Regions from separate parts of the Furfurilactobacillus entadae genome, predicted to be linked through region 1. Evidence: a T-box and tRNA genes for the amino acid it is inferred to sense, from the RefSeq annotation. Region 1 holds a T-box; the other holds one or more tRNA genes.
The links. A T-box is a leader RNA that pairs with one kind of tRNA and senses whether it is charged. The one in region 1 lies ahead of leuS (leucine--tRNA ligase), so its partner is inferred to be a tRNA-Leu.

Region 1 (6,236 bases):
GTTCGGGACACAATTAAAGGCATCGGCTATAACGATGCTAGCATTGGTTTCGATGGCGACACTTGTGCCGTGTTAGTGGCAATTGATGAACAATCATCAGATATTGCCCAGGGGGTCGACGACGCCCTAGAACACCGTGATGGTGAAGTTGATCCACTGGACCAAATTGGGGCTGGTGATCAAGGGATGATGTTTGGTTATGCCATTGACGAAACGCCGGAGTTAATGCCGTTACCAATCGCATTAAGCCACGCCTTAATGCGCCAGATTGCGCGACTACGTAAGGATGGCACCATTAGCTACTTACGGCCAGACGCAAAGGCACAAGTGACTGTGGAATATGACGATGACAACCAGCCGGTCCGTGTTGATACGGTGGTGTTATCCACGCAACATGATGAAGATGTCACGTTGGATCAGATTCATGATGACATCATCGAAAAAGTTGTTAAGGCTGTGATCCCGGCGAAGTTATTGGATGATCAAACGAAGTATCTGATTAACCCAACGGGCCGGTTTGTAATCGGTGGTCCACAAGGCGACGCTGGTTTGACGGGGCGGAAGGTCATTGTTGACACCTATGGTGGGTTTGCTCGCCATGGTGGCGGTGCCTTTTCTGGAAAGGATGCCACTAAGGTTGACCGCTCGGCCTCATACGCAGCCCGTTACATTGCAAAAAACATTGTGGCTGCTGGGTTAGCGCACCGGGTCGAAGTTCAGTTGGCCTATGCCATTGGGGTGGCCCAACCCGTTTCCATTTCTGTCGATACGTTTGGAACAGGGCGTGTTAGTGAGGCAACGCTGGCTGCTGCAATTCGTGACGTCTTCGATCTTCGACCTGCCGGCATCATCAAGATGCTGGATCTCCAACGGCCAATTTACAAGCAGACGGCAGCATATGGCCACTTTGGTCGGCCTGACCTGAACCTGCCGTGGGAACAAACGGATAAGGTGACCGCGTTAACGGATGCCGTTGCAAAGCACTAACATTAACTAAATTATTGAATTTGAACCACGACCCTCCGGTAGACAGGACGACTACAGCTACCAGGGGTCTTTTTTTAATCAAGGAGGATTTTATGGCGAAACGCACGAACACAACGAACGTGACGCTGGTAACGGTGGCCATTTTTGTTGCAACGTTTATGTCGGCAGTCGAAGGGACCATTGTGTCAACGGCGATGCCAACGATTATTGGTGATTTACACGGAGTGACCCTGATGAACTGGGTCTTCTCCATCTATTTACTGACGAATTCACTGGCAACGCCAATTTACGGAAAACTCTCGGATCGAATTGGGCGAAAGCCCGTTTTCTTATTTGGGCTGGCGGTCTTCATTTTTGGGTCGATGATGAGTGGCCTGTCGAATTCCATGATGACCTTGATCTTCTGGCGGGCGATTCAGGGAATTGGTGCCGGAACCATTATGCCGGTCTCGTTCACGATCATTGCGGACATTTATCCGTTTGAAAAACGGGCACAGGTGGCCGGGTTAAACGGAGCGGCATGGGGCATTGCTTCCGTTGTTGCGCCGTTACTTGGTGGTTTTATCGTTGATCAATTGAGTTGGCACTGGGTTTTTTTCATTAACATTCCGATCGGGCTATTGACCATGTTAATGATCATGGTTTACCTCCACGAACCGCGTCAAGAACGGCCAACGGCACCGTTAGATCTGGCGGGGAGCGCGTGGTTGACCTTGATGCTATTAGGGTTGATGTATGGGTTTCAGGTTCTTGGCGAGGCGCCGCTTTCGTGGTGGCTTGTTGGAACAAGCTTTTTGTTAGCGGTGGTGGGGCTCATCGGCTTCATTCACCAGGAACGGCGGGCTGAGGATCCAATTATTGATTTAGCGCTGTTTAATAACCGAACGTTTGTGATTCAAAACTTAACGGCTGCGTTGGTCAGCGGCTACCTTGTATGTTTTGATGTGTACATTCCAACCTGGACGCAAGGACTATTGGGGCTGCGGGCGTCCGAAGCTGGATTTGCGATCACACCATCGTCTGTCATGTGGATCGTTGGTTCGTTTATTGCGGGTAAAATTATGGGAAAACTGACACCGCGCCAGGTGGTGTCGATCAGCACGACCATTGTGTTAGTTGGGGCGATTGTTCTGGTTCTTCTCCCCGTGCAACCGGCGTTCTGGGTCTTCCTAGTTATTTCCGCGGAACTAGGTGTTGGGTTTGGCTTAACGATCACCAGTACCTCCGTGACGACCCAACACTTAGTCGATCCCAAAATTATCGGCATGGCGACATCGTTCAATACACTGTCCAGAAGTTTGGGGCAAACGTTTATGCTAGCCGTGTATGGCATCGTAATGAATACAACACTAGCGCATGGTGCAGAGACGCACGCCCATGTCAGTGTGGGGATGTTAAATGATCTGATTAATCCACAGACAGCGCGTGACTTGCCGGCTCATTTGATGCCGACGCTCCGTCAGATTATGAGTCAGGGTGTGCACAACGTCTTCTGGGTGGCCCTTGGGTTAGTCGTTGTGGCATTACTCGCAAACATTATTTTTGATCGCCCAAAAACAACGGTCGCTGATTCAAAATAAGTTAAAAAAATCCGGGTACCAGGACGCATTAATTGTCCTAGCAACCGGATTTTTAGTGGTTATCGTTTTTCAATGGCGAGCAAATAAGGGGGCTGATGCTGCTGGTTAATAAAGCCGTAGTGAAGCACCTGAAACTGCTTTTGTGGTAGGTGGCGGACAAAGTCGGTGACAAGATCGGCCTCCGTTTGTCCACCAGGATGGCCCGTGTAAACCACAATGGTAATGAGGCCACCACGGCGTAAATGATCACAACAGGTTTGAAGGGCCGCGATGGTCGTTTGCCCGCGTGTAATCAAACTATGATCCCCACCCGGAAGGTAACCGAGGTTAAACATGGCCGCACTGATCATTGTGTTGTCATTAATGTGGTCAACCAGATGTTCATGACCATCGTGAATGAGCGCCACCTGGGGCCGCAATCCGGTTAAAGTTAGCATGGTTGCCGTTTCATCCAGCGCGGCTTGCTGAATGTCAAAGGCCAGGACGTGGCCTGTTTTGCCAACCCGTGCTGCTAAGAAGCGGGTATCATTTCCCTGGCCCACCGTGGCGTCAACAACGGTATCACCCAGTTGAATTGTGGGTTCTAAAAGCTGATGACTAAACGAAAGCGCGTTATTAAGTGGCATGAGCAAATCTCCTTACCAAATTTTGATTGCAGGAACCGTTGTTGTTTTAAAGAATGCGTAACGAACGTAGAACAATTCGCAGAGTGCAAGACCCACGCCGGCTGCAACATCACTTGGATAATGGACACCAAGGTAAATCCGACTGAGGCACACACCGATAATGGCAAGAATCAACAGGGTGTCGAAGACAAGGCGAAGGGCGAGGCGATCCACATACAGGTTGCACAGGAGAATGAGGGACCCGTACATGAGCGTCACGTTCATGGCGTGACCACTGGGGAAACTATAGCCAGACGCACTGACAAGGTGAAACAATGTTGGCCGGGGCCGCTCGACAAGTTGTTTGGCAATTTGATTGATAATGAGGGCGCCGACCCCCACGTTGACCAAAAAGAACGCCGCACCAAGCCGCTTTTTCCGCCACCATAATCCGGCAAAGAAGACGAGCATCACGAATAAGGTAATGTGCGGATTGCCCAAGCGGGTAACGTTTTGAAAGAACCATGTCCGTTCTGGGGTTACGGGTTGGCGGATGAGGTGCGTTAATTGATGATCGAATCCGGCAAGCCAGTGGGCATCTGTGAGGACGCCGCTCAGTAACAAAATGAAAATGACGGCACCACCACCAGCAAACGCCCAGCGCCAGCGTTGCCATTGGGAACGAGAAAATATTAAGATAATTATGACCCCCAGTTTTATCTCTTAGTATAGCATGATGTTTTCTGGCCTGACTTGCCAAGCCTCCGCGAATTTGCTATGCTATGAACAATAATTTTAACAGGTTAACAGTGACGGATCAGTAGTGAACGACCAGACCTTAAGCGAGCTGACGGGGGTGCGAGTCAGCGGTTTGATGTTTACGAACTCGCCGGGATTCACTGAGCGATTGAACCCGCGTTAAGCGGTGTGTAGACCACTTCGTTTGTCAGCGTTAATGACTAAAGTGTTCACCAGCAATGGTGAAAAGATAGGTGGCACCGCGGAGAGATTCGCCCTATTGGTTGTGATGAGACAACCAGTAGGGCTTTTTTTGTCCAGTTTGACCTGTATGAAATGTCATGAAGGAGGCACAATATGCCGTACGATCATAATGAGATTGAAAAAAAGTGGCAAAAATTTTGGGATAAGGATAAGACCTTTAAAACACCTGATTTTGCCGATAAACCAAAGTATTACGCGTTAGATATGTTCCCTTACCCATCTGGTCAGGGGTTACACGTTGGTCATCCGGAAGGGTACACAGCAACGGATGCAATGAGCCGGTTGAAGCGGATGCAAGGGTTTAACGTGCTCCACCCAATGGGCTGGGATGCCTTTGGTTTGCCCGCAGAACAGTACGCACTAAAGACGGGGCACAACCCCAAGGGCTTTACGGATCAAAACGTTGATGTTTTTCGGCGTCAGGTGAAATCATTAGGGTTCTCATACGACTGGGATCGGGAAATTAACACGACAGACCCGGCCTACTACAAGTGGACGCAATGGATTTTTGAACAGCTGTACAAACGTGGTTTAGCTTACGAAGACGAAATTATGGTCAATTGGGCCCCTGACTTCATGGGTGGAACGGTTGTCGCTAACGAAGAGGTCGTGGACGGCAAGACCGAACGTGGTGGCTACCCCGTATACCGGGTCCCAATGCGGCAGTGGGTGCTAAAAATCACGGCTTACGCTGACCGGTTAATTGATGACTTGGAAGACCTTGATTGGCCTGAAAGTATCAAAGAACAACAACGTAACTGGATCGGCCGTTCCGAAGGGGCCAGTGTTTTCTTTGACGTTGATGGCGCCGATGAAACAAAGATCGAGGTGTTTACGACGCGCGCCGACACGCTTTTTGGGGTCTCATACCTTGTTTTAGCACCTGAACACCCATTGGTCGACCAAATTACAACGCCGGAACAAAAAGCGGCTGTGCTGGCCTACCACAAAGAAATCGAATCTAAATCTGACCTTGAACGGACAGACTTAAATAAGGATAAAACTGGTGTGTTCACCGGTGCTTACGGAATCAACCCAATCAACGGTGAACGGTTACCAATTTGGATCGCCGACTATGTGTTGGCGTCTTACGGAACGGGTGCTGTAATGGCAGTCCCAGCGCATGATCCTCGTGATTACGAGTTTGCAATGAAGTTTAACCTGCCGTTGAAGGAAGTTATTGAAGGCGGCGACCTAAGCCAGGAAGTTTACACAGGCGATGGGAAGCACATCAATTCTGGCTTTTTGGACGGCATGGATAAAGCAACGGCCATTAAGGCAGCCATCGAATGGATCACTGAACATCACGTTGGGGCCAAGAAGGTGAACTACCGGCTTCGGGACTGGATTTTCAGTCGCCAACGTTACTGGGGTGAACCAATTCCCGTTATCCACTGGGATGACGGCGAAACAACGTTGGTTCCCGAAAATGAATTGCCATTGACGTTACCTGACACCGATCAATTGGAACCTTCCGGCACGGGTGAAAGTCCACTGGCAAACATTGACGACTGGGTGAACGTTACTGATGAAAACGGGCGTCACGGAAAACGGGATACCAACACCATGCCACAATGGGCTGGCTCATCATGGTACTTCTTGCGCTACATTGATCCACATAACGATCAAGCGTTGGCAGATCCAGAAAAACTCAAGTATTGGTTGCCGGTTGACCTCTACATTGGTGGGGCTGAACACGCGGTGCTTCACTTGTTGTACGCTCGGTTCTGGCATAAAGTGCTGTATGACCTGGGTGTCGTGCCAACCAAGGAACCCTTCCAAAAGTTGGTTAACCAGGGCATGATTCTTGGTGATAACCATGAAAAGATGTCGAAATCAAAGGGGAACGTGATCAACCCTGATGAAATCGTCGATAAGTACGGGGCCGATACTTTACGGCTGTACGAAATGTTCATGGGACCACTGGAAGAATCGAAGCCATGGAGTGAGGACGGCATTAACGGGTCATACAAGTGGATTCAACGGGTATGGCGGTTGATGATCGATGAAAACAACCATCTGCGTGACCGGGTCACGACCATTAATGACGGTAAACTGGATA
Region 2 (24,220 bases), on a different contig from region 1:
GCGCTAATCTGCCAGCATAACTTTCTTCACGATCCGTAACTGTGAATCAAACGTATAGTGAATTGGCTGGGCGTTTGGCACCTCCACGCGACTGATGTCTTCATCACTTACGTTCTCAAGGTATTTAATGAGCGCCCGCAGTGTGCTCCCGTGTGCCACGATCAGCTGATTGTGCCCCGTCAGAAGCGCTGGTGCGATGGTATCGATCCAAACGGGTAATAACCTCGCAGAAGCCATTTTAAGGCTCTCGCCCCGTGTCATTGCGCTCCGCGGTAGCGACGCATACTTGCGATCACCGATATGTTCAGGTTGTGCCAGCAGTGGCGGAACTTCTGTATAACTCCGCCGCCACAACGCCACCTGATCGACACCAAACTCCTGACGCGTTTGTTCCTTATTTCGACCGCGTAAAGCACCGTAATGGCGTTCATTTAACCGCCAATCCTTGTGTTCAGGCACCCATAACTGGTGACACTCATCAAGGACAATGTGGGTCGTTTCAATGGCCCGCTTCAAAACGGACGTGTGCACATCCGTAAACGCCACGCCAGTCTTGGCAACCAACTGGCCCGCTTCATGAGCCTGCTCACGGCCAGTGGCTGTTAACTCAACATCCGTCCATCCCGTGTAGATTTGATCACGATTAGCCGTACTTTCACCATGCCGAACAATTACCAACTCTGCCATGTCTGCCCTTCTCTCTTTGACCTTACACAGTCATGGTACCATTTTCATTCCTGGTTTCAAACTAACAAAAAAGCGGCTCACCACTGAGGCGAACCGCTTCGTTAATTAACATAAATTAGAAGACAATGTAACCAGCAGCTTCGCTAGCTGAGATTGTCCGGGCGTGGTAGGCCAAACCTTCGAAGTTACCTTCGATGATGTTAACCGTCCCGTTACCGTTAACGCTCGTTACGTAAGCAACGTGCATGTAACCAAAGTAAGCAACAGAACCGGCAGTTGGTGTTGTGCTTACAGATAAACCACGGTTAGCAGCGCTGGCACCCCAGGCGTTACCGTTACCTAAGTAAGCCCATTCTGAGCTTGAAATACCGCGTGCTTGTAAGATCCCAGCAACGAATGCAGTACATTGACCAGCAGGGTAACCATTGACACCTGTGTTGAAGCCATTGATTCCGGCTTGAGCATAGTCACCTGAAACAGAACTAGCTGATGATGAAGGTGTGTTTGTGTTCGTTGTGTCATCAGTGTTAGTTGCAGGTGCTTGTGAAGCTTGGCTAACTGGTGCTTGGCTAGCAGGAGCAGCCGTGCTGGTTGCTTCAGAAGCTTCTGAGGCAGGTGCTTGGCTAGCAACAGATGCTGGAGCCTGTGAAGCAGCCTGACTAGCAACTGAAGTAGGCGCTTGTGATAATGCTTGGCTAGCAGCAGGCGCCTGTGAAGCGGCACTTGCTTGGCTTGCTTGTGAAGCTTGGCTAGTCGTTGATGTTTGAGAAGCTTGTGAAGCAGCGCTTGTACTTGCTGCTGAACCAGTCGTTGTATGTAATACTTGACCGACCATCAACACGTTAATGTTAGCGATGTTGTTTTTTGAAGCTAAGTCTGAAACGCTGATGCCACTCTTTGAGCTAATCGCGTACAATGTGTCACCACTCTTAACAGTGTAGTCACCACTAATTGATGATGTCGCTGTCTTATCTGTTGAAGCTTGGCTAGTTGTGTTCGTTGTGCTTGTGTTGTTTGACGAATTAGTGGTCGTCGTGTTAGCTGATGTAGTTGCATCAGGAATCACCAATGATTGGCCAACGTAAATTAAGTTAGCGTTTGACAGGTGGTTGGCCTGAACAATGGCGTCTACTGTTGTATGGTTCTTTTGTGCAAAGTTCCACACCGTGTCACCCTTGATTGATTTAACCGTTGAAGCGTTAGCAGCAACAGAAACCCCAGCAAGAACACTGGCGGCACCAGCAGTTGTTAATAAAGCATTTTTAATCGATTTTTTCACGTTAGTCACTTCTCCTAAGTTAATTCATCCCGCGTAACAAGCCTATGTGTGTTACCTACTAGCCTTAGTCTAAGCCATTCGTGTAACAGGGCTATACCAACAATATGACAATTGATTACAATTATTACATTAAGATTACGTTAAGCGTTTTTTGCCTAGTAAACCTTTTCACCCGTCTATTATTAGGCTTTCTCATACTGAACGCAAGCAATCAGCCTTCATACTTTCTTAAACTTTTCAACCGAAACTATACCATTTTCGAAATAAAACTCATCATCACGGGGACCACCACCAGCGACAAAAGTGTCGTTTCTGTCACCATCACCGCCGCAAAATCCGCGTCGGCATGGTAAAGTTTGGCCACGACTGGTGCATTCGTCATCACTGGCATGCACGATTGAAGGACGAAGACTTGTTTCATCATCACGGGCATACCACTTCGCTGAACAAGTAGTAACATTAACGCTGGCGCCGCGATAAACCGCCCAAAAAGAACCCCAGCACTGCTTAAATCAAAGCGCATGTTCTTCAATCCTGCTTGGTAAATGGAGATTCCAATAAAGATCATCGACAACGGGACGGTAAGTCCACCAAGGTAACCAAACATTTGATTTAAGAAATACGGAAGATGCACATTCCATAGAACCAGGAGAACGCCGAGCATGAAGCCTAACAGTGGGGCCGAGAAGACCTTTTTCAACACCGTTTTGACGTTTAACCGTTCGTGAATTTGGCCGTCTCGTTGAATGAAGTAAACCCCAATGGTCCAAAAAATCGTCGTGTTGGCCATGTAGTACACCAGGACATACGGTAAGCTTTTACTTCCAAAAATTGCCATGTTGATCGGCAGGCCCACAAACACCGTATTTGAGTTGAAGAACATGGAGGTAAAAAGCCCCCGGCGCCCTGGCTCAATGTGTAACAGGACGACGATCCCCCACGCAAGCACCATGAGCAAAAGCATTGAAATGACCGGATAGCGTAAATCAGGCAGGAGGGCCACCAGCTCACGTTTAGAAAAATCTTTTGTCACCGAAACAATCATGTATGGTGGTAACGCGACTTGTGTGACCAGCTTGGCCACTAATCTTGTGCTGTCTTCATTAAACCAGCCCTTAGCGGCCAAAACGTAGCCCACGGCCACCATGATGATGATCATGAGGACACCCGTTGTACTTGCCAATAATCCTGCCATTATGCCATCCCTTTACCCAGCGTTATTCTTTCAGTATATCACGTCATTTTTATGTCGCTCTGAACGTAAAAATAAACCGGTTGATTCCCCATCACGGGGAATCAACCGGTTTATTTTTAACTTTCATCTACTTTGCTTAGTTTCGCTTCGTGCTTCGTTTGGCCGCAAGCCCACGAAAATCACGCAGAATCATTTGCCCAAAGGTCAGCGCCTTAACCACATGATCTGGCCCAACGTAATTACGGATGGCCCGCAAAATCACCTTTGGCTTCCGTGCGGAGAACCGGTACGCCCCATTATGTTTCGTTTGGATCGTAAACCGTGGGATCCATTTCCCCCGAAACATGACAGAAGCAACCACGTTATCCACTTCTTCCCAGGGAATTTGAACAAACTTATTGGTATCACGATGGTTATAAAATTCAAACGCCTTATCGCCCACCATCAGTTTACCGTACTCGCTCATTCCCATGTACGATGTCCCTTCAGTAACTAAGTCGACCTTTGTATTTAATGATTCTGCCATGTCTTTTCTCCCTACTCTGTAAGCCCACGTTGCACTACGAACTGCGCCATAAACAACAATAGCGGTTGCTGCCCACACGTGGGTACAAGCCGCCATTGCCAATAATATCTAATTTTACAACCAACCAATCACGTGGAGCAAGATCCCAACAACGAAGATCCCAAGAATGATAACGATTGGTGAAACTTTCTTCTTCAGTAACCACATGCACAAGAAGGTTAACAGTAATGCAGCCAACCCAGGAATCAATTGATTCAAGTTGTCTTGCAACGTTGTTACCTTAACGTTTGACAGGGATAAGCCCTTGCCCAAGTTGTATTGTGTTAAGGCTTCCTGAATCCCTTTAGAACCCTTTGGTAACTTACTCCATTCGATGTAAGAACCCTTTTGTTGTTGAATCGTTGAAACAACTGGCAGGAATTTAATTGAAACCCACCTTTGAATCAAGGCCCCAATAACAAACATCCCCATCATGGAAGCCCCACGGGTAACCTTTTGCAGCAACCCACCAGAAAGGTCTTCACTGATTCGTGAACCAGCACGGTAACCAAATTCTTGGGTGTACCACATGAAACTCCAACGGATCAAGTTCCATAAGACAAAGAACAAGATTGGTCCAAGAATGTTACCACCAATGGCAAGTGAGGCACCAAGGGCACCAACAATTGGCCGAACGGTGAACCAGAAGACAGGGTCACCGACACCAGCCAGTGGTCCCATCATCCCAACTTTAACCCCTTGGATCGCAACGTCGTCAACGGCAGCACCGTTAGCACGGTCTTCTTCCAGGGCTAAGGTAACACCAAGAATTGGTGAAGCCAAGTATGGATGAGTGTTAAAGAATTCCATGTGTCGCTTGTAGGCGGCAATCCGGTCTTCTTTTTTTGTGTATAACTTATTGATAGCAGGCATTAATGAGAATAACCAACCACCATTTTGCATCCGTTCATAGTTCCATGAACCTTGGATGAACGTTGACCGCCAAGCAACCTTTAACCGATCACTTTTTGTTAATGTAATCTTTTTATTATCAGCCATTATCGTTTCTCCTTCCCTCGGTTTAATAGTCGTCTAAGATGTCGCCGAGTGGATCACCACTGGTGCGACCACCGCCGTTACCACCACCGTTACCACCTTCATCAAGCTTCAGGTAGATCAGGGCAAGTGATAAACCAATGGTCCCAATTGCGATCAATGTCAATTCTGACAAAGCGGCAAGGGCAAAACCAATGGCAAAGAAAGGCCAAACTTCGCTAGAAGCCATCATGTTAATAACCATGGCATAACCAACGGCAACGACCATCCCACCACCGATGGCCATCCCATCGGATAACCATGCAGGCATTGCTTCAAGCATTGCCCGAACTTGTGCAGCAGGGATAATTAACAGTAAGGCAGCTGGGATCGCGATCCGCAACCCTTGTAAACAGATACAAATGATCTGCCACATGTTGATAGAACGGTAATTCCCCTTTTCTGCAGCCGCGTCCATAATGTGGATGATGGCAACAGTAATGGTCCGAACGATCATGGTTAAGAATAAACCGGCAACGGCCAGTGGGATCGCAATCGCAATCGCTGAACCGATTCCCTTAGTTCCTTGACCACCTTGGACCAAAATAATAGCAGATGCAACGGATGCCAAAGCGGCATCAGGAGCGACGGCGGCACCAATGTTGGCCCACCCTAAGGCGATCATTTGTAATGACCCACCTAAAATTAATCCGGTGGTTAATTGGCCTGAAACCAGTCCAATCAACGTACATGCAATCAGGGGTTGATGGAATTCAAATTCATCCAAAATCCCTTCCATGCCGGCAAAAAACGCAACGATCACGACTAAAATCATTGAAATAGCAGACATCTGACGTTCCTCCTACGTATTGTGAGATTACTTAACTAGGCTTGTAATTCTTTACGGGCCTTGTTAATGATATCGTCCATGTTAGCACCTGAATCATCAGGAACCTTACGAACATCGAACTTAACGCCAGCGGCCTTCAAATCATCAAAGGTCTTCACGTCCTCTTTCCCTAAGGAAAGCACTTTACTTACGGCAACTTTCCCAGCTGAGTGAGCCATTGAGCCAATGTTCAATGTCTTAATGTCCACCCCACCCTGAATGGCACGAAGCGCATCCTCTGGTGTTTCAAATAAGACAAGGGCCTTTGTGGCACCAAAACGAGGATCTTTGGCAATTTCAATCATCTTATCAACTGGAATGACGTTGGCCTTAACACCAGGTGGTGTTGCTTCCACAATCATGTTCTTCCGTAACGCGTCTTTGGCCACGTTATCAGAAACAACGATAATCCGATCTGGGTTGGTTGAACGCGTCCACGCAGTGGCAACTTGACCATGCAATAACCGTGAGTCAACACGTGCTAACACAAACTTAATGTGACCGTCCCCAAGAACCGTCCCAGGTGCAATAGCTTCCTGTTGTTGTTCTTCAGCAGCTGCCTTTGGTGCTTCGGCAGGTTGAAGTGTTTCAGGTTTAACCCGAACCCCTTCCTTACCAGTCTCAACGATGTGAGTCGCAATTTCTTGCGCTGAATCCATCGTCATCCGTGAACCATAAGCTTCGATGACCATTGGTAAGTTCATACCAGTGACCATTGCCCATGTGTCCTTATGTCCCTCAAAGAGGCTGCTGGCCTGATTGAATGGTGTTCCACCCCAAAGGTCGATCAGAATCAACACTTGATCAGGATCGTCAAACGTTGCAACTGCTTTTTCAAACTTGGCGTGAACATCATCTGGGCCTTCGCTTGGCAACAAGGTGACTGTTTGAACATTCTCTTGCTTACCGAAGATCATTTCACCAGATTGGTAAATGCCTTCTGCAAAGCCACCATGACTTGCTAAGATAATACCTACCATGAGTGTCCCTCCTAAAATAAATATTTGAAACCAAAATTAGTGTCAGCGATTTGTTGCTCGCTGAAAAACAGGTGCTACAGACCATGCTCGGTCAACAACGCCATTAGATCTAGTTGCTGATCTGTTGGGGTCTTTTGCACTTCAAGCTTGACCCCGGCGCCGGAAAGTTCGCGGAAGATGGTTGCATCTTCTTCGCTCACCGCCACGGCGTCCGTGATCATCGTCTTACCATCGGTGTAGCTTAAGCTACCCACATTGACAGACGTTAACGTGACACCCCCGACAACTGCTCGTTGAACATCCGCTGGTGTTTCAAACAACAGCAATGCGTCGAGATCATCGAAATGGGCATCTTGATAAATGTCAATCAACCGCTGAATGGTAATGACACTGACCGTCACACCGGCAGGCGCTGCCTTAATGATCAGGTCTTTACGCAAGGCATCTCCTGCTGCACCATCGGAAACGACCAAAATCTGCTGAGGGCGTAACGCCCGGGTCCAAATCGTGGCCACCTGGCCATGCAATAACCGTGAGTCAATTCGTGCTAAGCGAATCTTCATTGTCATGCTTGTCCTCCCTTAGTTGCAACTAAACCTCGAGATGCTTGATTCCAGCCTTTGCAATTGCCTCTAAATGGGCAATAACGTCAGCTAGTGGTTGGCGACGAACCGTATAGGCTTCCACTAACATTGGGAGATTAACCCCCGTCAGTAGACCCATCCGAACAGAATGTTCTGCAACGAGTTGACTTGCAACGTTGAAGGCTGGTCCACCCCAGACATCAACCAAAAACAACACTTCGTCATCCACGGCAAATGTCGCAAGAATCTGTTCGTATCGTTGTCGAAGTTGATCTGGGTCGTCGTCTTGGGTAACGCCCACGGCAACAACCTTCTCTTGGTTACCAAAAATCATGGCTGATGATTGCGTGATTCCTTCTGAAAAAGTCCCATGACTGGCAACGATAATTGCGATCATTTCGTCTTCGTTTCCTTCCTAAATGCCCTTAATCAATAAAATCGTTTAATACATCGAGAAATATTGGACCGTTTCTCCGTATATGTATTATAACCATTAACTACCGTTTAGCAAAGCGCTTACAATCGGTTCGGCAAAAAAATGTCGATTACCCTTACGTACGCTAATGCTACCCAGTGGTTTACAAATCTTGAGCACGGGACTAGCATACCGTAGTGAAGCGCTTACATCAAGCACAAATCAACGCTAAACTGTCCGACAAGTTACCAAATGGACTAGACAAGTTGTTAGACCGGCGTTTGCCAATTCTTAAGTTTCTTAAACTTTTTTCAACGCGCCCAGAATCGTCGTCAACAAATGCCAATGAAGCAGCGAAATCACTTGTGTAAGTCCTTTACATCAGCATCGCCAATTGGTCGGCATCACGGACAATAATTTGGTTTCCTGGACGTTTTTCGATCCATCCAGACCGTTGAAACGCCAGTAACTTTCGGCTGACCGTTTCCGGCGTGGTTCCTAAATACACCGCAATTTCCTTTTTAGGCATGGGCAACGTAAACGATTGTTGGGCCGGAAAGCTGGCCGCCGTTTCTACCAAGTACCCAGCCAGCCGTCCCTCGATCGAGGTTGTGCTCACTGCCGTCGTCTTCGTTTCCAATTGGCTGATCCGTTGACCAAACGCATTCACGAGGTTTAAGGCTAATTGTGGTGCGGTTTGCAATAACTGCTGAAAGTCAGCTCTCGCAATCGTGCACACCCGTGATTCCACAAGCGTTTCTGCAAAGCTTGTCCGCGTACTCTGGTTAAACAGCGCTGCCTCCCCATCAAAATCCCCAGATTGTAAGAGGTACAGTAACTGTTCACGGCCATTAGCCGCTAACTGATAAACCTTTGCTTGACCGGAAGCGATAATGGTTAACGCCGTCGCAGATTCTCCCGCTGAAAAAAGCGTTGTTCCTTTGGGATATGTCACCTCATGGACCAGCTGGCTCACTTGCGCCAATGCGTCCGGTGCCAGTGTCTTAAAGATGGGCACCAGCTTCAAACAGTCCTCACCGTGATTGCCATGTCCTGTCTGGGTCTTCGTCATTATGTGTTCCCCCAACCGTTTATTAATTCCGTCTTTTAAAAAAAGCGTAAACACTTTGTTTTAATAAGTGAATCTGTTATATTAAACAGTAACTGTTACTGTTATAAAGTGCAATTGAGTTTTGTTGCCCGTTTCTATTAGCATTGTTGATCACGGAGGATCATCGCTCAATGGCAAAAAAGTCAAAAATCATTAAAGAACAACGCATCGAAGCCACGGTGGCTAAGTATGCCGCGCGCCGTGCACAATTAAAGGCAGACCACGATTACGCTGGTCTTGCGAGTTTACCAAAAAATGCATCACCCGTTCGGATTCACCGGCGGGATCAAATTGACGGCCGGCCGCACGCCTACCTGCGTCAGTTTGGCTTGTCACGGCTCAATTTTCGCCAATTAGCACTCCAGGGGAAAATTCCTGGCGTTCGTAAGGCGAGCTGGTAATTTACGGTACAAAAGAAAGATCTGACGATGGCCTCTCGCCGTTGTCAGATCTTTTTTTCTAATCACATCAATACTGATGACCCCGGGCAAGGCGCACCTGTGGCAGTTGAATGACATACCCGACTATGCCAACCAGTAGCCACCCGCCCGTTATCATCAGACTAATCCACAGAGAACCGGTGCCCGTTTCAATTCGTGTCACAGGTTCTGAAAACGGAAATAGGCTTGCAAACAGACGTAGCCATTCCGGATACTTCGTCACGAGGACCAAACACCCAGCCACCAAAATTGTCACCGAAGCAAAAAAATTGGGAAAGAAGTACGGATTCTTCATTTGCCACGACAGGCTCCAACCGGTAAAGCCAACCACCACCCCGGCACCAAGCAGTCCCGGTAACACCATGATCCCGCTCATGGCCACGCCCACGGGTGCCCCCAAAATAAGCGCCCCCCACTAAATTTACCGCGGCTAAAGTTGCGCCCGCCAGTAATGCGGTCGCAACTTTAGTGGCCCAGTAATAGGCATTGGCGGGGGCTTTGGTAATTAATTCCACATCAATCCCTAAGCGTGCATCCGTTACTAACAGCTGCGCCATGGCTTGCAGCGTCAGTGTGGTCGCGTCAATGCACACGGTCGCAATCACGATTTGCCACTGAAACCCAGTACCGTATTGATCATTGATCAAAAAGAGTAACGCTAAGTTATTAACCGGTAGCAGGATAAAGTAAATGAGCCGGGTGCGCCAATTTGCAAAGTAGGCCAACGTTGAAAACTGTGTCATCATTTTAGATCACCTTGAGCGTCCCCTTCTTTTTAGCTAAGACCATGATATGTTTGGTTATCCCTGCCGTTAAACCAACCCACAACGTTATGCTCACAATACAGGCGTCCCAGTGTAAGTGTCCGTTACCAGTTAGCGCTGAAATTGGTGCGGTGATGGGAAAAAGCCACTGTGAGACCGCCATTACTGGTCGTGTCAGTGCTTTACCCCCAAACAACCCCGTCAGTAACACAATTGGCACATCAATCAAACTTTCATAAACCAGTGCGTTAGGCGTGAGTGTGAAAAACGCGGCCAGTAAGAGACCCATCAATGCCGCACCACCCCACAGACAGATAACCCAAAATAACCAGTTTAACGAAAGCGAACCAACCATCACGCCCGTCACTTTAGCAAGGCCATACGCAAGCGGAAAGGCCAACAATCCGTAGCTAGATGCTGGCAGCAATAACGCAATTAACGAGCCACGCTCATCATAGCGGGTGTTAACAATGTAGGGCAGTGTGCCCTGAAACCGTTGAAAACCAATGCTTCCAGCGGCCGTTGCGGTTGAGGCCCAGAGACCCACAACACCACTATTGATCCAAAGCTGCGGATTGGCTAACCCGTCATTGGCATAGGCAACGACGTACTGAAGCAGAAAAATGCTTACTGTACTGGTGACCGGCAGCCAGAAAAAGTACTGATTTGATCCATATTGTTTAAAGTGAAACCAAAATAATCGTAAAAAGCGCACGCTACCGTCTCCTTAACTGTGGTGCCAACGCTAAGTAGGATTCTTCCAATGTCGCCGGTCGATCAATACGCTGAACCTTCGATTGCGCGACAATCTCGGCCACCGTTCCCGTCGTGAAGACCTTCCCAGCCCCTAATAACACAACCTTGTCTGCTAATGTTTCAACTTCCGTCATCGTGTGACTTGTTAACAGGACACTCGTCCCCGCGTTAACCAAGTCCGCAACCGTGGCCCAAATTCTAGCAGCGATCTCAACATCAAGCCCACTAGTCGGCTCATCCAGCAACAATAACTTTGGGTCTCCCAGTAGTGCCCGGGCAATGTGCAACCGCTGGGTCATCCCCTTCGAAAAGGATTGCACCCGCTTATCGGCCACATCACTCAGCTTAACAATGTCTAAGACACGCGCAATTTCTTCTTTTTGGGCACGGTGTGGGACCTTCGCCAAATCCGCAAACAACCGTAAATTTTGTCGGGCAGTTGCCCGGCCGTAGAAGCCCAGTTCGCCACCAAACGACACGCCAATGTTGGGGCGCCGTGTCCGCTTGGTCAGCTGCTGCCCATCAAAAATAATTGTTCCCGCTGTTGGTAAAAGATAGCCGCCAATAATGCTGACCGTTGTCGTTTTCCCCGCCCCGTTTGGCCCCAGTAAGGCCACAACTTCCCCAGCACCGATCTGAAATGAAACGTCCGTCAGTGCGGCAAAGGTCTGGCCATGACTGCGATAGCTCTTTGCCAGGTGCTCAACACTTAGAATGTGATCCATCATGTCCCCCTCAAGGTAACCCCGCGTTTCTAGTTTTCCACCACAAGTATTCACATTGTAATTCAATCTTTTTATCACATTTTAGCAACTTTATTATCATTTTTCGCGCAAAAAAAGCGTGTTGATTGCCATGACACTGGCATCAACACGCTTTGTTTTTTCTGATAATGAACAAGGTTAGTCATCCGTTTTAGCAGATAAGTCTAAACTCTTCCGCAGTTCGTTTGTAACCCGTTGTTTTTCTGAATGACTGACCACTTCAAACGATTGACCGTCAATCATCTGACCAGTTCCCTGCATGTGGTCTGTTGTCATATCTTTTGTTGCTGACCGGTAATTTTGGGCCAGTTTGACAAGGTCTGAGCTCGTCAAGTCCGTTTGTGATTCACCAGAAATTGATTCTAAGAACGATGAATTCAACACCGTCTTCACGTCAATTGATTTCTTAAATAATGCTTGAACCACCAACCGTTGTCGACTTTGACGGCCATAATCCCCTTGAGGATCATCGTAACGCATCCGTGAGAAGCGGAGGGCCGTTGTCCCGTCCATATGGTAGGACTGCCCCTTTGTAAAGCTTGAACCTTCGTAGCTAAACGTTAGTGGTGACGTTACCGTTACCCCACCAACTTCATCGATGGCTTTCTTTAATCCACCCATGTTTAACAACGCGTAGTAATCAATTGGCACGTTTAACAAGTTTTGGACCGTTTTAATGGTTGTCCCAACACCACCATACGTATACGCAGCATTGATCTTTGCTGGAGAATATTGAGGATAACCAGCAATATCCGTCATCGTATCACGGGGCAAGCTCACTAACGTCATCTTTTTAGTCGATGGGTTAATTGTGGCAATCATGATGGTATCCGTCCGCCCCTTGTAATCACGGCCAAGGGCTCCAGTATCCGTTCCTAAGAACATGATGGAAATTGGTTTTTTGTTATTTAATAGATCCTTTGTGTCCCGCTGTTTCGTAATTCCCGCAGATTTGTAGGCCTTGTTTGCCGCTGAATTAATGTTATGGTACGCAACGGCGCCAAACCCAACGATGACCAATAAGAGCACAACAATGATGCCCCAAAACCATCGCCACGGATGGAAACGGCGTGGCTGTTTCCCGCCCTGACGGCGTTGTGCCCGTGATGACGTCTGTTCTTGATTCGGTTCGTTATTCATGAATGCTCTCCCCAAAATAGTCTGATAAGATTGCTATTTACTGATTGTAAACCATGTCATTCGTCGGTAGCTTAAAAAGCTTAAAATAATTACTTTTTCACAAATATTTTAAAATTTTCTTAGACTAAAATAATGGTTAATCCACTAAAAAAGACATTCAGCAATCGCCGAATGTCTTCATTATGCGGCCACCGAGACTTGAACTCGGATGATCAAAAAGATCACAAGATCCTTAATCTTGCGCGTCTGCCAATTCCGCCATGGCCGCATCAACAAGAATAATAGTACCAAATAATTAAACCTTTGGCAATCATCCTTTTGATTTTTCCCTCATTAATTTAATCGCCAACATCGTTTTGCAACTGCTGGAGAACTGGTCCGTCATTGGGCTGTGGGTGAACCCCCACGATATCTAAGAAGAAGGCCACAATCGGTAAGCCAACAATCAGGCCCCAGGTTCCAAATAATTGTTCACTGATAATTAACGTCATGAATGTCACAAAAATTGGCAGGTCCGTTGCGGTTGCCATTAACCGGGGGTGCAGGAAGTACGATTCAAAGAAGTGGATCACAACCACTAAAATGATGACCTCAACGGCCTTCCAAAGACCTCCACTTGCAAACGCAATCAGTGTTAGTGGAATCATGGAGATCAAAACGCCGGCCACGGGAATCAGCCCAAGAATAAACACGATGACTGATAAGACCATTAAGCTCGACATTTGCAGAATAAACAAGCCGATCGCCATTAACACGGTGTTGATGGTACAAATGATCAGTTGCGTTTCCACGACTGTGCCCAAAATGAGGACAAACTTATGGGCAAGGTAATAGACAATCGTAAATAACCGTTTAAACCGGCTGTGCAAAAAGCCCCGGCCAAAGCGACTCATTCGCCCATAAGACGCCGTGAAAATCAAACTGAGAAACATGGCGATCCCAACATGAGAAAAGGCCGTTCCGACGGTTTCCAGGCCCTTCAACCCCGTCATCAACGCCGTTTGTCCGTGCTTCATTAACTCACTACTATTAAACGCCGTGTTGACCCATTGATCCAGTTGCTTGTCCCACACCGGATGATTTTCAATTGCCTTACTAATCATGCTGGGAATGCCGCTAAATTGCTTCGCAAGTGACGGCGCAGCATATGAAATGGCTGCCGTTAGGAGGCCTAATACCACCACGTACACGATCAACGTTGCCAGAATCTGTCCGACCGGAAGCCATCGGCGCAGATGGGTGGTCGCAACCACCGCCAAGTACGAAAAAATCGTAATCAGTAAAATGATCGACAGGAACTGGCGAAGACAAAAGAGCACCACAATGAGGCCCGCCAATGTTAGGTAAACCTGAACATCCTCCTGCTTAAACCATCGATAAACTCGTTCCATCCCCTATTTACTCCCGTCTTGACGTTTTATCATCTTACGCACTACTTTAACACTCTTTCCCCAGATTTCTAATGACTACCCCCCGGTTTAGCGCCACCACTTTCCGTCACCAACCGTAAGTGCCCACCACAGACCCCGCAAACATACCGGGCCGTGTTGACCCGCCGGCGTCGGTGAAAATGGCGCCCACAATCACGACACACATAATCATACTCATGCGGTGGCCGGCGCTTAGCTGGTGCACTCACTGGTGCCGGCGCATATCGGCTTCCACCAACCGCTGCTAATAACTGGCGAAACTCCCGACTCCGGTGATCATAAGGGTGACCTGTCGTGGCCAGATGATAGTGAACAAGCTCATGTTTGATCACCCCAACCAACGTTTCCTCATCAAAGTCTTCAATCATTTTTGGATTAATGTCAATGTGGTGATCCTTCAAATGGTATCGTCCACCCGTTGTTTTTAAGCGCCGGTTAAACACCGCCTGATGCCTAAACGGTCGGTCAAACGACGTTAACGAAATATGTTCTACCAAGTGCTGCAATTGCTCGTTTGTCATCTGCTTCCCCCTTAAATCATCAAAAAAAGCGAAAACCAGTCATGATTTTCGCTCCCATTATTAAAGACATACGTGTTCAGCGCAATCTTTATTTTAGTGTTTACCCGTTTGCCATCAAGATGCTTTGGATCAAACGAATAATGCGATCCATCGCCTCATTTTGGTCGGTCTCAGACTGGTCAAACTTCGCCTGATCCACACTGCTTGTCTCCAGTACCAGGCTGTCCGTCATTGCCTGGCAACCAGCGGTATATGCTTCATACGCTGCCTTTAAACTCTGTTGCTTACCCATGAACCGGGCCGGCGCCTGCATTCTTTTCAATTTTTCGTTGTAGGCCTTGTAACGATCCGTTCCATCCTGGAATTCAGCCTTAATGTCTGCTAGTTCAGTCGATGACAAATCAATTAGCTGTCCGCCAACCGTTCCTTGCTTCAGCTTTGAGTAGTAGGGTTCCAAGTCTTTTTGGACATCCTCTGTATCTGTAATTAACTGGGACAGGGTCCGGCCGTACACCATCATCAAGTTCTTTTTCACAATGAGACTCCTTTAGTGTGCCACTCATTCATGGCTTAGTTACGCTGTAATGAACGCTGAATTAATTTTACCACTTCTACGATCAAAATCATTGTCATCCCTGCACCAATCACAATTAACCATTGGAACCAGTCCAACGTCGTTACATGGAACAGACTGTTAAAGCCAGGGACTAAAATGGTTGCCGCAAGTAACACAAAGGCCGTCAGAATGGCCCAGTTAAAGGCCTTATTCTTAAACAGCTGTTTGGTAAAGAGCGTCCCATGGATCGACTTGGAGTTAAAGGCATGGAACAATTGAATCAACCCTAACGTCGCAAAAGCCATGGTCAACGCATCCGCATGAATTTGGGCACTGCCAGCATGCACTGGGAACGTTAACGCCAACCAGTACACAAGAAGTGTCAGGCCACCCTCCAGTAGTCCCTGGTAGATGATGTTCCCAAACACACCCCCCGATAAGAAGTTTGATGTGCGGCCCCGTGGCTTCTGCGCCATGATGTTCTTTTCCGCTGGTTCCAGCCCTAACGCAATCGCTGGGAATGTATCCGTCACCAAATTGATCCACAAAATGTGGACGGGGGCCAGGATCTGCCACCCCATCATGGTCATCACAAACAGTGTGAGCACCTCACCAAGGTTTGCCGAAAGCAGGTATTGGATGGCCTTTTGAATGTTTGCAAACACCTTCCGCCCTTCACGCACAGCCACCACGATGGTTGAGAAGTTATCGTCAGCCAACACCATGTCAGAGGCGCCCTTAGACACCTCGGTCCCGGTGATTCCCATTCCGACCCCAATATCGGCCGCCTTCAGTGCTGGGGCATCATTGACCCCATCCCCTGTCATGGCAACGACCTTTCCCAGTTGTTGCCAGGCGTTAACGATCCGAACTTTATGCTCGGGTGCGACCCGGGCATATACGGAATACTGCTGGACCTGCTTGGCAAACGCTTCATCACTCAAGTCATCTAATTGCGCGCCGGTGATTACCCCAGCTGAGTCATCCGCAGCAATAATCCCTAACCGAATGGCAATCGCGCGGGCAGTATCCGCATGGTCCCCGGTAATCATCAATGGGCGAATTCCAGCTGCTTTGGCTTCCGCCACCGCACCGGCAACTTCTGGCCGTTCTGGATCGATCATGCCGACGAATCCAGCAAAGATCAGATCCTGCTCAACGGCTGCAGAAGTGAGTGTCGTTGGCACTGTTGCCACTGGTCGGTACGCAAACGCCAGCACCCGCAGTGCTTGAACGGCTAACTGGTGGTTAATGGTCAATAATTGTTGACGGTTATCTTCACTTAACTCAACGACCTGACCGTTTGATTGGACATGAGTCACCCGTTTTAACAGTTCGTCAGGCGCCCCCTTAACCGTTACCCAGTACCCACTGTCCGGGCCCATTTGGTTCACGGTCGTCATCAGCTTTCGTTCTGAATCAAACGGAATTTCGGCAACCCGTGGATGAGCTGCCAAGAACGGTTCTGGTTCAACACCATGATCGATGTTGTACTGGATCAATGCCGTTTCCGTTGGATCACCGATCAGGCCGTCCGCCGTTTCCTTGGTGTCATTATTCAACATCAGCAGTGTGGCTAACAGCCCCTGGTCATTTTCTGCCGTGGCACCAGCCGCCTCTTTTGCCGGCAGTTGTTTTCCATCGACAATGACAGCTTCGACCGTCATCTTGTTTTGGGTCAACGTCCCCGTCTTATCAGAGGCAATAATGTCCGTGCTTCCTAACGTTTCAACCGCTGGTAACCGCCGCACCAGCGCATTTAACTTCGCCATTCGCGTCGTTCCCAACGCAAGTGTAATTGTGACGATGGCTGGCAAACCTTCTGGAATGGCTGCAACAGCCAGTGAAATGGCCGTTAGAAGCATGTTGATCAGTGATTCGTTGCCCCGTAACATCCCCACACCGAAGACAACCACGGCCACCACTAAGATCAACCCGGTCAGAACTTTCCCTAGGTGGGCAAGGTTTTCCTGGAGTGGTGTTTTGCGTTCTTTGGTGTTATCCAGCATCCCAGCGATCCGACCAACCTGCGTCTGCATCCCGGTTTCTGTGACGATCCCCACACCACGACCATATGTCACGTTACTATTCATGAAGGCTAAGTCTTGTAGATCCCCTAGCCCCGCCTGACTATCCGTCACAGGCGCCAACTGCTTGTTGACCGGCACTGATTCACCAGTCAACGCAGATTCCTCAATCTGTAACGAGGCCACCTCGATCAGCCGCATGTCGGCCGGTACGATGTCCCCTGCCTCAAGTAACACAACGTCACCCGGCACAAGGTCATCACTTTTGACCGTCACCGTTTCACCATCACGCCGAACGTGTGCATTCGGGGCCGCCATTTCCTGAAGTGCATTAATTGCTTGCTCTGCTTTGGCCTCCTGAAACACACCGAAGACCGCGTTTAGGATCACCACAAGTAAAATAATGATGGCATCAACGACTTCACCCGTCATTGCGGCCACCACCGCGGCCACAATCAACACGATGATCATTAGATCCTTAAACTGGGCTAGAAACTTTTCAACAAGTGTTGTTTGCCGTTTACTAGCCAGTTCATTTTTACCCACGTCAGCTTGTCGTTGTGTGACTTCCGCGGAGGTTAACCCCGCAGCTTGCCCCTTAACCTGCGTAAACGTCTCCTCAACCGTCCATTGTGCTGCCTGCGGTAATTGTGTTTGTTTCATTCCAATTCCTCCCGTGTCCGTGCGTCACGTTGGTACAAAAAAAGACCCATGAACGCACACTTAAAAGTGTCGAACATGAGTCTCACTATTTAAGACAAAACCAGAACAAGTCTTGTTGGTGGCGTTGTCACGGTCTACCGGTGGACCGAACGTCCAGCCAGTAAGCCATTAGTTACTCCCTCATTTATCGTAAGCCAAATTATACAGAGGTCGACTGGAAAACGCAAGTTAAACGCCCCTACTTTGTTGGCTTCCAAAAATCATCAAAAATGCTGATTGGCAAATGACGTTTATGCTGCGTCTTTTGGTACCAAGCCTCAATCTTGTCAGCGCTCGCGTCACTAATGGTCTTACCTTCAAGGTAGTCATCGATCTCATCGTACGTCACGCCCAACGCAACTTCGTCAGGCAATGCCGGCCGGTCATCTTCAAGATCTGCCGTTGGCACCTTTAAGTACAAATGTTCTGGGGCTTTAAGAACGGCCAGCATGGCTTTCCCCTGGCGCTTATCCAAGCGGTACAGTGGTGTAATGTCCGTCCCACCGTCACCGTACTTCGTGTAAAAGCCGGTCACCGCTTCCGCTGCATGATCCGTCCCGACAACGGCACCACTCAGTTCACCGGCAATGGTGTACTGGGCGATCATCCGCTCACGCGCCTTGATGTTCCCCTTGTTAAAGTCAGCCACCGTCAGACCGTTTGCTTCAACGGCGGCAACCCCAGCATCCACTGCGGGTTGCACGTTCACCCGCATCACTTGGTCGGCCGCCATAAACGCAATGGCGGCCATTGCGTCCTGTTCATCCGCCTGCTCACCATACGGGAGCCGCACGGCCACAAATTGGTACGCTGTGTCACCCGTTTCCTCACGCAGTTCACTAATGGCCATTTGTGACAGCTTACCAGCCAGTGTCGAATCCTGACCGCCAGAAATCCCCAAAACCAACGTTTTTAAAAATTGATTGGCCGTTAAGTAGGCCTTCAAAAAGTCGACACTTTTCCGAATTTCTGTCTGTGCATCAAAATCCGCGCTAACACCCAGTGCCTTAATAATTTCTGCTTGTTTTGCTCTCATTTTACGGCCTCCTAGTTATCAAACTTCAAGGAACTCACGTAGTCATGAACTTCTTTAATAATGCTTTGCTTGTGATCCCACAACCGTTGTGATAAATCGACCGGGTAAATTTGTGGGTTGAGGTCCCGCTTGTATTCATCCCACAGTGACGCCAGTTGTTCTGCGGCAAACGTTCTGGTTTCCTGTAATGTCGGCACTTCGTATACTTGCTGACCATCACGGAAAATATCTACCAGCACCGGCCGTGCATCAAAATCCGTCACGTCTTTATTAATGTATGTGTAGCTTGGATGGAACATGTGTAGCCGTTTCGTTTGATCCGGGCGTTCATCCGTGAGCGCCATGTAGTCACCCTCGGACTTACCATCCGCCTTCTTGGTAATCCGCCACACCTGCTTTTTCCCGGGTGTCGAAACCTTTTCTGCGTTACTGGATAGTTTGATCGTATCAACCATCGTGCCCCGTTCATTTTCAACTGAGACCAGCTTGTAAACGGCGCCGAGGGCTGGCTGATCAAACGCGGTGATGAGCTTAGTGCCCACGCCCCACACGTCGATTTTGGCGCCCTGCATCTTCAGGTTTGTGATCGTCTTTTCATCCAGATCATTAGACGCGTAGATTTTTGCGTTCGGGAAGCCCGCCTCATCCAGCTGTTCACGTACCCGTTTTGAAATGTACGCCATGTCACCAGAATCGATTCGCACACCCAAAAAGTTGATCTTGTCGCCAAGTTCACGGGCGACCCGAATGGCATTTGGGACACCAGAACGCAACGTGTCATACGTGTCGACCAAGAACACACAGTCCTGGTGTGATTTCGCGTATGCCATGAACGCTGTGTAATCATCCCGGTACGTTTGCACCAAGCTATGGGCGTGTGTTCCGCTCACAGGAATTCCGAAAATCTTTCCCGCACGCATGTTACTCGTGGCGTCAAACCCACCGATGTACGCAGCCCGGGTACCCCACAGTGCGGCATCCATTTCCTGCGCCCGCCGTGTTCCAAATTCCAAGATGCCATCGTTACCCGCCACGGACCGAATCCGCGCCGCCTTGGTCGCAATTAACGTCTGGTAGTTCACGATGTTTAGGAGCGCCGTCTCAACAATCTGGCAATCAGCCAGCGTGCCTTCGACCTGAACGAGCGGTTCATTATTGAAAACCAGGTCCCCTTCTTTAGCCGCCCGAATGGTTCCCGTAAACTGGAAGTCCCGCAGGTAGTTTAGAAAATCTTCGGGGTACTGGTTTGTTGACTTCAAATAGGCCAAATCAGTGTCCGTAAACCGTAACTGGTTAATGTAGTTTACAATTCGTTCTAGTCCGGCAAACACCGCATAACCATTGTGAAACGGTAAATCACGAAAGTACAGTTCAAAGACAGCGTGACGATCAGCCACCCCATCTTCAAAATACGTTTGGACCATGTTAACTTCGTAAGCGTCCGTGTGAAGCGTCAAACTATCATCTGGATACCGCATTACCATCCTAATCTAAGTCCCTTCTCTTGTCCCTTGTAAGTTATTCATCATTTTACCATAACCGACCCAAAGCGACGTGCTTTCACGTCATTTGTTTTAAACCAAACGTAAAAAAAACGACCGGACACATGTCCAGCCGTTCGCCATTCATATTAACGTTCCAGGTAGAACTCAAAGCGATTTCCGACATACTGTGTCCGAACATATTCAAACGGTGTTCCATCGTCTAAAAATGACACCTGCCGCAATCGTAACAACGGATCATTCCGTTTTACATTCAAATATTCTGCAACCCGTTCACTGGCTGTCATCGCAGAAACTGTTTGCTGGGCATGACCGACCGTTAAACCAGCCTCGTCCTCCAGGACATGATACAGCGAGTTGGTAACGTCTTCTTTCGAAAATTTCTGAATCAGCCGTTCAGGAACCGTTGCCACTTCAAAACAAATCGGTTCATCATTACCATAACGAATCCGTTCCATTCGGAGGACCTGTTCATCTGGCGCCAGCTGCAACTTTTCACTTTCCGAAAGTGATGGCGTTGTGATGTGGTAGGAAACCGTGCGTGATGACGGTACTTTCCCTGCCTGTTCCATGAGTTCAGTAAAACTCGTCACCCCAGACATCCGTTCCTGAACCTTTCGATTCGCAACGTACGTCCCGGCACCAACACGGCGTTCAAGCAAGCCTTCTTCCACCAGTGTTTGCACCGCTTGACGTAACGTCATCCGGCTCACGCCAAACTGAATGGCGAGTTCACGCTCAGAGGGGATCTTATCCCCAACCTGCCACTGACCGTCTTCAACAGCCTTTCGCAACTGATTATGAATTTGAATGTAAATGGGTGAGGCCATGTTGTTCATCCCTTAACTTTAATGAATTTATTTAAGTCCGTAATTAATCGTCAAACCGCCGTCCGTAACTGTAAGTCCGTTCAAGGTTTTGCGTCCGGTCCATCAGGTTAAAATCAGCGTCCTTACCGGCTGCCAAAACCCCTTTTGTGGTGAGACCAAATTCTTCCGCTTGGTTAACAGACGACATTTGAACGGCTTCTTCAATTCCACACCCAGTAAAGTACTGGATGTTTCTAAAGGCGTCATCATACCGCAAAACAGAGCCAGCCAAGTTACCGGATTCCAACCGTGCCTGCTTGTCCTTAACGATCACCTTTTGGCCGCCAAGTTCGCTAACTCCCTCTGGCATCCCTTTAGCCCGCATGGAATCTGTCACAAGATCAATGCGTTCAGGCCCCTTTTGGTCATAAGCCAACTTGATCATGTCAGGGACAATGTGGAACCCATCACAGATCAGCTCACAGTACATGTTATTTTCAAGCATGGCGTGTCCCGTAACCCCTGGTTCACGGTGCTTGAATTCACGTTGCGCATTGTACAAGTGCGTCACGTGTGTTGCTTTGGAAGCCAACAATTGTTCACGCGTTGCGTTACTGTGACCCACGGATGGCACAATGTTGTGACTCAAGCAGTACTTTTCAAAGTCACGTGAACCAGGATCTTCTGGCGCATACGTGATCAACCGAACCCGGTTACCGGATAACTTGTTCCAATTATCCAACAGGTCAACGTTTGGATCAGTGATGTATTGTTCCGGTTGGGCACCCTTAAACGTTGCTGAGATAAAGGGCCCTTCCAAATGAACCCCTTTGATGACGGGATTCTTTTCCGCAGCGGCCGCAATCCCTTTCATCGCACCGTCCAATTGTTCTGTTGATTGCGTCATGGTCGTTGGGAATAACGTTGTTACCCCTTCATGGATCATGTCGTTTGTCATTTCATCAATTTGGTCGGCATCCCCATCCATTGCATCGAAGCTGTAGCCCCCATGACAGTGAACGTCGATGAATCCAGGAACGATCATCTTACCAGAAACAAATTCAACTTCGTCATCAGGTTCGGCAACGTAGTCACTCATCGCGCCAACCGCCTCAACCTTATCGCTAAAGCGGATGTAGCCGTCGTTAATTTTTTCCTCACCTGTATAAATGATCGCATGCTTTAAAACCGTACTCATTGAATCTTCCTCCTCAATTGAAAAAGCTCATTTGGTTACGCTTCCAGTATAGCTGGTATAGACCATTTTGACAACGACGTTATTCTTGATCCCGTTTGATGGTGGCGTCGATTCCCTTAACCACCGCCGTCATTAACCCGGCTTCTTCCATTGCAAGTAATCCTGCCACCGTTGAGCCACCCGGTGAAGACACCTGGTCAATGAGCCCAAACGGGTTTTCGGAGGATTGAAGGACCATCTTTGCGGAACCCTCCGTAACAGCGGCCGCGATCCGCGTTGCTTCAGCCTTTGTTAACCCATGTTTAACACCAGCTCGTGACAAGGCGTCAATGAAGAAATAGATGAAGGCCGGTGAGCTACCTGCTAACGCTGAAAAGGTACTAAAGTCACGTTCTGCTAATGCAGCCGTACTACCCACAGCATCGAAGAGCCCCTTTGCATCCGCTAACTTTGCACCCGTCAAGTTTTCATTAGCAGCCACCGCTGTCATTCCCGCACCGATGGCGACATTGACGTTTGGTAACGTCCGCAAAATGGGCAGATCAAAACCAGCTAACTCCTCCATCTTTTGAAGACTCAAGCCAGCCACGATGGAAATGAGGACCTTTTGGCCAGAATTTAACTGTTCACGGATTTCCTTAAGCACATCTGCGGCCATAATCGGGGTAACCGCAAGCACAACGAAATCACTATTCTTGGCCACTTCGGCATTTGTTGCCGCCGTTTGAACCCCCGTCGTCTCTGCAAACTGTTGATAATGGGCTGGATGGGCACTATGAACAATAATGTCAGCAGGTGCAAGTGCATCCGCGTCTAACAACCCGTTAATAATTGCTTGTGCCATTCCGCCAACACCAATAAAACCTAATCGCATGTCTGATCATCCCTTCATTTTCCGTTCAATTACCGTTTCGCCGTTAAACAGGTCGACCACTAAATTATGTATCCGGTTTAAAGACTTATCTGATTAGAATGTAACCGATATAGACCACTAATGCAACCGCCTGCACTTACTTTCTAAAAAAACAACCCGTTCCAAGCGTGACGCCATGGTTCGTTTGCTAAACCATTACCGCAGCAAACGACCAATCAGGTCACCAATCAGAACGGGCTTCTTCATTATTTTTAACACTTACTGGTGCGGATCATGAGCTGCATGCCATGCCTTGATCTGGGCCAAACGCTCCCCAATTCGCCGCTCCGATCCCTGCGTCGTTGGTTCGTAATACGTGTGACCAACCAAATTATCTGGCATGGTTTGGAGCGTCGTCAGTTTGTCCGCCGCGTCATGGGCATATTGATAATCCTCCCCGTAGTGAAGATCTGCCATCAACTTGGTGGGGGCATTGCGAATTTGCAATGGCACCGGTTCTGCCAAGGAATCCAGTGCGTCCGTCTTCGCTGCCGCATACGCGGTGTAAATGGCGTTTGATTTTGGTGCTAACGCCAAATACGTGACCGCCTGTGCCAGGTTAACGGTACACTCCGGCATGCCGATCAAATGGGCGGCTTGATAGGCAGCAACGGTGATTTCTAACGCCCGTGAATCTGCCAAACCGACGTCCTCACTAGCAAACCGAATCAACCGGCGGGCAACGTATAACGGATCTTCGCCACCTTCAAGCATCCGGGACAGCCAGTACAACGCCGCATCCACATCCGAATTGCGCATGGATTTATGCAAAGCCGAAATGATGTTGTAATGCTCATCCCCCTTTTTATCGTACATGAGCGATTTCCGGGAAACGAGCTGGGCCACATCCGCTTGATCAACTGCCGTCACCCCATTGATCTGCTGACCATTCAGCACGGCCATTTCCAGGGTGTTGAGCGCCACTCGTGCATCCCCGTTGGCAAAATCTGCAATGGCTGCCACGGTGGCCGGGTCGATCTGA

Region 2: it encodes a tRNA-Leu, which carries the amino acid that the T-box ahead of leuS (leucine--tRNA ligase) is inferred to sense. The anticodon was not compared.

Annotation. Positions count from the first base shown of each region.
Region 1 is NZ_BQXN01000020.1:445-6,680, reverse strand. It holds gene metK (methionine adenosyltransferase) at 1-987, shown strand, start outside; gene ACKTR5_RS08615 (MDR family MFS transporter) at 1,080-2,567, shown strand; gene ACKTR5_RS08610 (class I SAM-dependent methyltransferase) at 2,627-3,193, opposite strand; gene ACKTR5_RS08605 (phosphatase PAP2 family protein) at 3,206-3,796, opposite strand; T-box leader at 3,976-4,193, shown strand; partial or broken gene leuS (leucine--tRNA ligase) at 4,268-6,236, shown strand, end outside.
Region 2 is NZ_BQXN01000022.1:11,047-35,266, reverse strand. It holds gene ACKTR5_RS09215 (2,3-bisphosphoglycerate-dependent phosphoglycerate mutase) at 4-687, opposite strand; gene ACKTR5_RS09210 (LysM peptidoglycan-binding domain-containing protein) at 803-1,966, opposite strand; gene ACKTR5_RS09205 (AEC family transporter) at 2,214-3,161, opposite strand; gene ACKTR5_RS09200 (DUF956 family protein) at 3,298-3,687, opposite strand; gene ACKTR5_RS09195 (PTS system mannose/fructose/sorbose family transporter subunit IID) at 3,802-4,725, opposite strand; gene ACKTR5_RS09190 (PTS mannose/fructose/sorbose transporter subunit IIC) at 4,748-5,551, opposite strand; gene ACKTR5_RS09185 (PTS sugar transporter subunit IIB) at 5,587-6,570, opposite strand; gene ACKTR5_RS09180 (PTS system mannose/fructose/N-acetylgalactosamine-transporter subunit IIB) at 6,645-7,139, opposite strand; gene ACKTR5_RS09175 (PTS sugar transporter subunit IIA) at 7,162-7,551, opposite strand; gene ACKTR5_RS09170 (Crp/Fnr family transcriptional regulator) at 7,946-8,641, opposite strand; gene rpsN (30S ribosomal protein S14) at 8,812-9,081, shown strand; gene ACKTR5_RS09160 (hypothetical protein) at 9,270-9,866, opposite strand; gene ACKTR5_RS09155 (multidrug ABC transporter permease) at 9,868-10,599, opposite strand; gene ACKTR5_RS09150 (ABC transporter ATP-binding protein) at 10,601-11,368, opposite strand; gene ACKTR5_RS09145 (LCP family protein) at 11,543-12,544, opposite strand; tRNA gene ACKTR5_RS09140 (tRNA-Leu) at 12,728-12,812, opposite strand; gene ACKTR5_RS09135 (AI-2E family transporter) at 12,883-13,935, opposite strand; gene ACKTR5_RS09130 (SprT family protein) at 14,004-14,495, opposite strand; gene ACKTR5_RS09125 (hypothetical protein) at 14,596-15,030, opposite strand; gene ACKTR5_RS09120 (cation-translocating P-type ATPase) at 15,066-17,741, opposite strand; gene nadE (ammonia-dependent NAD(+) synthetase) at 17,980-18,816, opposite strand; gene ACKTR5_RS09110 (nicotinate phosphoribosyltransferase) at 18,828-20,300, opposite strand; gene ACKTR5_RS09105 (GntR family transcriptional regulator) at 20,447-21,148, opposite strand; gene nagA (N-acetylglucosamine-6-phosphate deacetylase) at 21,192-22,325, opposite strand; gene proC (pyrroline-5-carboxylate reductase) at 22,405-23,199, opposite strand; gene ACKTR5_RS09090 (replication-associated recombination protein A) at 23,458-24,220, opposite strand, start outside.